2 linked regions of the Cellvibrio sp. PSBB006 genome follow. The protein of the gene in region 2 interacts with the protein of the main gene of each other region in a pairwise test. Links are inferred from orthologs where the notes say so. Each region holds a gene or a part of one and is shown on either strand. Other genes may lie near its edges.

What was found. Proteins that work in one complex are often made in the same cells at the same time.
Region 1: the proteins of CBR65_RS21250 (region 2) and clpA interact in binary tests that used the Escherichia coli proteins (3 or more experiments, as listed by UniProt). The link is inferred for Cellvibrio sp. PSBB006 from one-to-one orthologs.

Annotation. Positions count from the first base shown.
Region 1 is NZ_CP021382.1:1,799,736-1,803,699, forward strand. The notes cover bases 1-3,016. They hold clpA (ATP-dependent Clp protease ATP-binding subunit ClpA), read right to left. Parts: upstream 2,648-3,016; coding sequence 353-2,647; downstream 1-352. Other genes in these bases: infA (translation initiation factor IF-1), read left to right, coding at 40-258; clpS (ATP-dependent Clp protease adapter ClpS), read right to left, coding at 2,710-3,016. In the rest of the region: more of clpS, read right to left, coding at 3,017-3,084; cold shock domain-containing protein CspD, read left to right, coding at 3,421-3,660; CBR65_RS07490 (NADP-dependent isocitrate dehydrogenase), read right to left, coding at 3,916-3,964. UniProt on the Escherichia coli protein: ATP-dependent specificity component of the ClpAP protease. It directs the protease to specific substrates. It has unfoldase activity. The primary function of the ClpA-ClpP complex appears to be the degradation of unfolded or abnormal proteins.
Region 2 is NZ_CP021382.1:5,095,809-5,100,193, reverse strand. What follows is about bases 568-3,884. They hold CBR65_RS21250 (response regulator), read left to right. Parts: upstream 568-876; coding sequence 877-3,684; downstream 3,685-3,884. Other genes in these bases: recO (DNA repair protein RecO), read right to left, coding at 3,689-3,884; cysM (cysteine synthase CysM), read right to left, coding at 568-730. In the rest of the region: more of cysM, read right to left, coding at 1-567; more of recO, read right to left, coding at 3,885-4,385. UniProt on the Escherichia coli protein: Member of the two-component regulatory system UvrY/BarA involved in the regulation of carbon metabolism via the CsrA/CsrB regulatory system. Phosphorylates UvrY, probably via a four-step phosphorelay.

The DNA of each region.
Region 1 (3,964 bases), 3.3 Mb from region 2 along the record:
TTTTACCCCCATCCGCTAGGACACCGAGGACACTGCCGCATGGCAAAAGAAGACAATATTGAATTTGAAGGCGAAGTAATCGATACACTGCCCAACACAACCTTCCGGGTCAAACTGGAAAATGGCCACGTAGTTACCGCCCACATCTCCGGCAAAATGCGCAAAAACTATATTCGCATCCTGACCGGGGATAAAGTCAAAGTCGAGATGACCCCTTACGACCTCAGCAAAGGTCGGATCACCTACCGCGCCCGCTAATCTATCCGGGGCTTTGAATTCCCTTATTCCATAAACAACAAAAGCCGCTAAGCGGCTTTTGTTGTTACAGGCATCGAGTCCGTGGAAGTGACAATCAGGCTGGTTGAAGCTCCTGCTTGGTCTTGATATCCAATACCAATTGATCCTTGTAGGGATCAAGCTCTACCTCTACTACACCCCCACCGCTGGATAAAGAACCGAACAATATCTCTTCCGCGAGCGGCTTCTTGAGTTTTTCCTGAATCAAACGGGCCATCGGACGAGCCCCCATTTTTTCATCGTAACCATGAACAGCCAACCACTCACGCGCATCCTCGGAAATCTCCAGGGTGACATGCTTGTCGTCCAGCTGGGTTTGCAACTCCATCAGGAATTTATCCACAACTGTTTTAATGACCCCAATAGTCAACGGCGCAAACTGCACAATGGCGTCGAGACGGTTACGGAATTCCGGTGTAAACATCTTTTTAATCGCTTCCATACCATCGGTGGTGTGATCCTGATGCGTGAAACCGATGGACGGACGACTCATAATTTCCGCTCCGGCATTGGTCGTCATGATCAGGATGACATTGCGAAAATCTGCCTTGCGACCATTGTTGTCCGTCAACGTCCCATGATCCATCACTTGCAAAAGCAGGTTAAAGACTTCCGGGTGCGCCTTCTCAATTTCATCCAACAACACAACGCAATGCGGTTGCTTGGTCACGGCGTCAGTCAACAATCCACCTTGATCAAAACCAACGTAGCCCGGTGGAGCACCGATTAAACGTGACACCGTATGGCGCTCCATGTACTCGGACATGTCAAACCGCAACAGCTCAAGCCCCATGCATTTAGCCAACTGGCGACAAACCTCTGTCTTACCTACACCGGTAGGGCCGGCAAACAAGAAGGAACCTATCGGTTTTTCAACCGAGTTCAATCCTGCACGCGACAACTTGATCGCCGTGGCCAATGTATCAATCGCCTCGTTTTGACCAAAGACAGTCATCTTCAGATTTTCATCCAGCTTACGGAGCAATTCTTTATCTGAAGAAGACACACTCTTCGGCGGAATCCGCGCGATCTTGGCCACTACATTTTCCACATCGGCAACGCCGATGGTTTTCTTCCGTTTACTTGGCGGCAGCAACTGTTGATACGCGCCCGCTTCATCAATGACATCGATCGCTTTATCCGGCAAAAAACGATCATTAATGTAACGCTCAGCCAACTCTGCCGCTGCACGCAATGCAGGATCGGTGTAGCGCAAATTGTGATGTTTCTCAAAACGGCTCTTGAGCCCTTTCAAAATTTGATAAGTCTCGTCCACAGACGGCTCATTAACATCAACTTTTTGGAAGCGACGCGACAAGGCGCGATCCTTATCAAAGATACCGCGATATTCCTGATAGGTGGTCGAACCCATACACCGGATTTCGCCGGAAGACAGCAGCGGTTTCAGCAAATTGGATGCATCCATCACGCCTCCGGATGCTGCACCAGCTCCGATGATCGTATGAATTTCGTCGATAAACAGGATCGAATTCTTTTGTTTTTTGAGCTCCGTCAATAAACCTTTGAAACGCTTCTCAAAGTCACCACGGTACTTGGTTCCCGCCAATAACGCACCCATGTCGAGCGAATACACAACACTGTTAACCAGCGGTTCTGGAACATCGCCATCCACAATACGCTTGGCTAAACCTTCAGCGATTGCCGTTTTACCTACACCGGATTCACCCACTAATAATGGGTTGTTTTTCCTGCGACGTGAAAGAATCTGGCAAACGCGTTCGACCTCAAACTCGCGCCCGACCAAGGGATCAACTCGCCCTTGCATGGCTAGCTCATTGAGGTTGGCTGCGAAACTTTCCAGCGGGCTTTGCGAAGCGGAATCACCACCAATCGCATCTTCATCTTGCTGTTCATGAGAATGGCCGGCGTCGTTGCCGTGCTCCGAATGGCCGGCCACTTTATGAATACCATGGGTGATGTAATTAACCACATCAATGCGCGCGATATTTTGCTGCTTGAGATAGTAAACCGCCTGGCTTTCCTGCTCACTAAAGATTGCCACCAGTACGTTAGCCCCAGTAACTTCTTGTTTACCGGACGATTGCACATGGAATACAGCGCGTTGCAAAACGCGTTGAAAGCCTAGCGTCGGCTGGGTTTCACGTTCGGTATCATTTTCGGGAATAAGCGGCGTCGTAGAGTCAACAAATTCAATCAACTCTTTACGCAAACTTGTCAGATCCGCACCACAGGCGCGCAGCACACTTGCTGCAGAATCGTTATCAATCAACGCTAGCAATAAATGTTCAACGGTCATGAACTCATGGCGCTTGGAGCGAGCACCTTTAAAGGCGAGATTCAAGGTTACTTCTAAATCTTTGCTTAACATCGCATTCAACCTCTGGAAGCTAGCAACTTGGACGCAGCACACAGAAACTTGCTGCAACAGGATTACCGCTCTTCATCTTCCACTGCTTCTACTTCACACAGTAGCGGATGCTGGTGCTCCCTGGCGTACTGATTAACCTGAGCGGCTTTTGTTTCCGCTATATCACGAGTATAGACGCCACAAACAGCTTTGCCGTGAATATGTACAGTTAACATCACTCGGGTTGCTTTCTCGCGTGACATTGCGAAAAATAGCTCAAGTATTTCCACCACAAAGTCCATCGGTGTGTAGTCATCATTCAGCATCAACACCTTGTACATTGGCGGACGCTTGAGCTTTGGCTTCGCCTCTAGGACCGCAAGATTCCCATCGAATTCATTGCTGTCGGAATCTTCGTCTTTACTTAAGGTTAGCTGAAGGTAGTCTGGATTTCTCATAGTGAATCAACAGAAATTGAAAGTGTTCTAGCGGTTAAGCGCCATTCTAACCCAATGGTATACCGCTCACACTAACGGGGCTATATACGGGCGAAGACTTGACTTTGGTTCAATTGTTGGATAAAACACATGGTCGCCGCTCAAATAATCATCATTTTGCACGGCATTATTCCAAAACGTTTAACCAACACCCAAAAAACACGCCAAGGGTTTTATAAAACTCGCTCGGTATCGCCATCCAGCAGTAAAGATATTGAACAGTTTTTCCTTGGAAAATAATAACGATAAGGTGCAGGGGTTATTAAAACTCTTGTGCCGGGGCAGAAGGATTTAATCATGCCTACAGGTACAGTCAAGTGGTTCAATAATGCAAAGGGTTATGGCTTTATCCTCTCTGACGAGGGGGGCGAAGACCTTTTTGCGCATTACTCAGCCATCCAGATGGACGGCTATAAAACATTAAAAGCCGGTCAGGTAGTTTCCTTTGAGATCACCAAGGGCGATAAAGGCCTACATGCTGTCAACATCACAGCGGTAGTCACCGAATCCAAGGCTGCAAAAGCTGCCCTTGCGTAAATAACATCAAGGACTTATTGCTTGTCGCTTAATAATTTCTGCCGCCTGAATCTGTTTATAACCCTGGGCTATAAAGGTATTGGATCTTTCCAACCATTATCTTGGTAGTTTGGGAGATTGATACAGATTTCAATACCGAACCAGTGTTAAGACAAAAAAATATTTTGACGGCTTGAAGTCTGGTAAAGGTCTGGAGAAAAAGAAACCCCGGCATTAGCCGGGGTTTCTTTATAAGAGCAGAGCAATCAATTCCAATTAACCCAGCGAAGCCAACGCCTCGTTAAAGGTGTGACTGGGACGCATG
Region 2 (4,385 bases):
GCATGGTGTCTTCCGCTTCCTGTTGCGACATGCTGACAATTTCATCCACGCGGGATTTGTCGTAAATCCTGGGCAGATAGGCTTCCGGCCAACGACGGATGCCGGGAATGCTGGCGCCTTCTGCCGGTTGTAGGCCAATAATACGAATAGCCGGATTGCGCGCTTTCAGGTAACGCGACGCACCCATGATGGTGCCCGTGGTTCCCATGGAACTGACAAAATGGGTAATCGTGCCACGGGTCTGCTGCCAGATTTCCGGGCCGGTACTTTCATAGTGGGCGAGCGGGTTGTCGTCGTTGCCGAATTGATCCAGCACCTTGCCCTTACCTTCTGCCTGCATCTTCAAGGCCAGGTCGCGAGCACCTTCCATACCCGCTTCTTTGGATACCAGGATCAGTTCCGCTCCGTAGGCACTCATGGAGGCTTTGCGTTCGGCGGTACTGTTATCCGGCATGATCAGGATCATGCGGTAACCTTTGATCGCCGCAACCATCGCCAGCGCAATGCCGGTATTGCCACTGGTCGCTTCGATCAATGTGTCACCGGGCTGGATATAGCCGCGCTCTTCGGCGTGGCGAATCATGGAAAGTGCCGGACGATCCTTGACCGATCCGGCGGGGTTATTGCCTTCCAGTTTTAGCAGGATAGTGTTGGTCGTCTTACCGGGTAAACGCTGCAAACGCACCAGCGGCGTGTTGCCGACAAAGGACTCAATCGTGGGGAAATCCATGCTCATCTCAATACCTGAAAGTAGATTGCCGGGTGGCGCAAAGGGGGGCTATTCTACCGCCGAATGTGCTATGGTGAAACCAACAAAAAAATCCGCATGACACCCCGTTAATCTCGTCTGTCCGTGCTCACAGGGCTTGTGTTTTCATGAAATATAACAGTATCAAGGCGCAAGTCTGGCGCCTCATATTAATTCCTGCACTGTCCGTCAGCCTGATGCTGGCCGGTACCCTGACGTATCTCTACGTTAAACAACTCAATAAATTTGTGTCGCACCGCGGCGGTATGCTGACGCAAAAGATGGCACACCTGAGTCACTATGCCTTGCGCAGCGGTGATGAAAATATGGTGCCATCAATCCTGGAGGCGTCTCTCGAAGAGCCCTTCATCCGCGCGATTCATCTTTATCATCACGAAACCGGGCAACACTTTCATGTGGGGCCGCAATTTATGGAGATCACCCACGGCGACGCGCCGACCATGGAGAAACCAAGCACACGCATCACCGTGAAATCCATTTTGTTTTCCCACCCGGTCGTCAATAACAACGGCAAACAACCTATCGGCTGGGTGGAGATGGAGTTATTGAATTCACCCTTTTTGGTGTTGCGTTATGAAACCCTGTTAATCAGTGTATTGGTTACGGTCCTGTGTTTGATCCTCGCCGCCTGGCTCGCTATTCGGTTACACCAGAACATCACCATTCCGCTCAGCCATATCAAAAGTGTGGTGCGTAAACTCGCGAAAGGAAAATTACACAGCCGGGTGGACACACAACACGGACAGGAATTTTTAGAGTTGGGGGAAACGGTAAACGCCATGGCGTTATCCATGGAAAAAGCGCAGCAGGATATGCAGGCCTACATTGACCAGTCCACCGAAGATCTGCGCGAAACACTGGAGACTATCGAGATTCAAAATATTGATCTGGATATCGCGCGCAAGGAAGCGCTGGAAGCCAGCCGTATCAAATCAGAATTTCTGGCGAACACCAGCCACGAAATTCGTACACCGCTCAACGGCATACTCGGTTTTACCAACCTGGCCTTGAAAACCGATCTGGATGAACAGCAACGGGAATACCTGAATACGATTCGCGATTCTTCGCAACATTTGCTCACAGTAATCAACAGTATTCTCGACTTCTCCAAGATTGAAGCCGGCAAACTCACGCTGGATTACGTGCCCTTGCCCCTGCGTCGCTCAATCGATGAAGCGATTCATATCCTCGCACCAGATGCCCACGAAAAAAATCTGCAAATCATTACCTACATCGATCCGGAAATACCGGCCAATTTGTTGGGTGATCCATTGCGTTTCAAACAGGTTATTACCAACCTGGTAAGCAATGCCATTAAATTCAGCAACAAAGGCAACATCATTGTTGATGTGGTATTACTCACGCGACAGGAATCCCAGGCGACCATTAAAGTGACGGTCAGCGATGAAGGTATAGGCCTGGCCCGCAGTCAAAAAGACAGCCTGTTTAATGCCTTTGCCCAGGTCGACACCTCCAGTGCGCGGGAACACGGCGGCACTGGACTCGGCCTCGCCATCAGCAAAGGTCTGGTGGAGCGTATGGGCGGCGACATCGGTGTGGAAAGTGAACCGGAAAAAGGTTCAAGCTTCTGGTTTACAGCACGCCTGGGCATCGATAAAAAACAACCGACAAGCAACTTCAAACCCAATTTCAATAAACGAAAAATTCTGGTTTGCGGTGAGAATTCAGCGTCCGCTGCACAAATCAGCCGGCTGCTGCAGGAGTGGGAAACCGATACGCAGGTGATCAGCGCTGTGCATGATATTTTTCCCACACTCCGCCAGGCGCGCGATGCGGGTCAACCGGTTGATGTTGTTATCCTTGATATTTCACCTGCGGAACGCAAGATCCAACCGATCCTGTTGCATAATCTTACTGAACAATTAATGGGTGAGTTCAATTGCAAGGTGATTGCCTGTTGTACCGCTGCACACCAACGCTTGCTGCGCAACCAGGCGGATAAATTACAAACCACTTTCGTCAATAAACCCATCACCTACGATTCGCTGTTACAAACTCTGGGACGGCAGTTAAATATCACAGTTAAGGACACCCGCGCCCAGGAAGCGGAAGCGGATGAACACCGGAATCGCCCAAGCGCATCGGTGTTGGTGGTCGACGACAATCCCGCCAACCTGCAACTGGCTTCGGAATTGTTGCGCGGTTTAAATACCAATGTTGTGCAGGCAAGCAGCGGTAAGGAAGCGCTGGACATCTGCGCTAAACAAAATTTTGATGTGATATTTATGGATATTCAAATGCCCGGCATGGATGGTATTGAAACCACACGTCGTTTACGTGCAACGGAAACCGGAGGGCGACGCACGCCCATCATTGCATTGACGGCACACTCCATGACAGAACAAAAATACGAGCTGTTGGTTGCAGGGATGGATGACTGTGTCAGCAAACCGGTCAGTGAAGCGCAATTGGCCCATATTGTTAATCGCTGGGTGTCGCAAACCGGCAAGAAAGAAGTCGTAGTAACACCACAGGAATTACAAAATTCGGTAACACAACCGCGCATGCCCGCGATTACTGATCTGGCGGAGGATGTTACCTCCGTGGATATTCTGACCTCCTTGCGTCTGGCGAATAACAAACCAACACTCGCACGGGATATGTTGGTGATGTTATTGCAAAACCTGGAAGCAGAACGCTGTGATATTAACGCGGCGTTTGAGCAGGAAGATTTTGTCAAATTGGAGGAATTGGTGCATCGCCTGTATGGCAGCTGCTGCTATTGCGGCGTACCGCGGCTGAAAAAAATCAGTGGTCTGCTGGATAAATTATTGCAGGCCAAACAATACGAGCAAGCACCGGGCGCGATGGTGTCATTGAATAAAGCCATTGATGACGTATTGAGTTGGGGACATAACCGCGACATCAATGCGATTTTTTCGCTGGATGAATAATTATTTATTCAGAGCGCAGGGATGCAAACAGCTCACGACTGCGCAAGGGTCTGGAGCCCAATAGAGGTTGTAACATCAAACGGCTCAATCGCTTTGCCGCTTGCCGCGTCTCCTGTGCCGCAAAATTTCGCGCGGCCATGGCGAGGATGTCCTTGCCCTGAAAGACTGGCAGCCTTGAGGTAGATGGGTGCAGATTTTCTGCCTGGTAAAAACCTGCTTGTGTATCAAACCAATAATGTTGTTCCGAACTGATCTCATCACCCGTGTGAGCATCCGCAGAAAAGTCGATGGCGTAACCCAAATCCTGCAACAAGGTGAATTCAAAATCACGCAGCAGAGGTTCCAGGTCAACATTGTCTCGCAAACGCTGCAAACTCTCCTGATAGCGATAATACAACTGGGGATGGGCATCCATCTCCGGCAGCAAACGCACCAGTAACTCATTTAGATAAAAACCGCTATAAAGCTGGGCACCGGTTAAATGACAGGCAGGGCCGAAGGCTTCGATAGCCGTCAGCAGCTTTAAATCGGTTTTGCCTTGCAGGGAAACTAATAACCCCAGAAAAGGATTAAACAAAACGCGCTTGTTGCCTTTGCCCTGACGAACGCCGCGCGCCACGGCACCGATACGACCATACTCAGGGGTAAAAAAATCCACCAACAAACTGGTGTCGCGATAAGGGCGCGTGTGAAGAATGTAA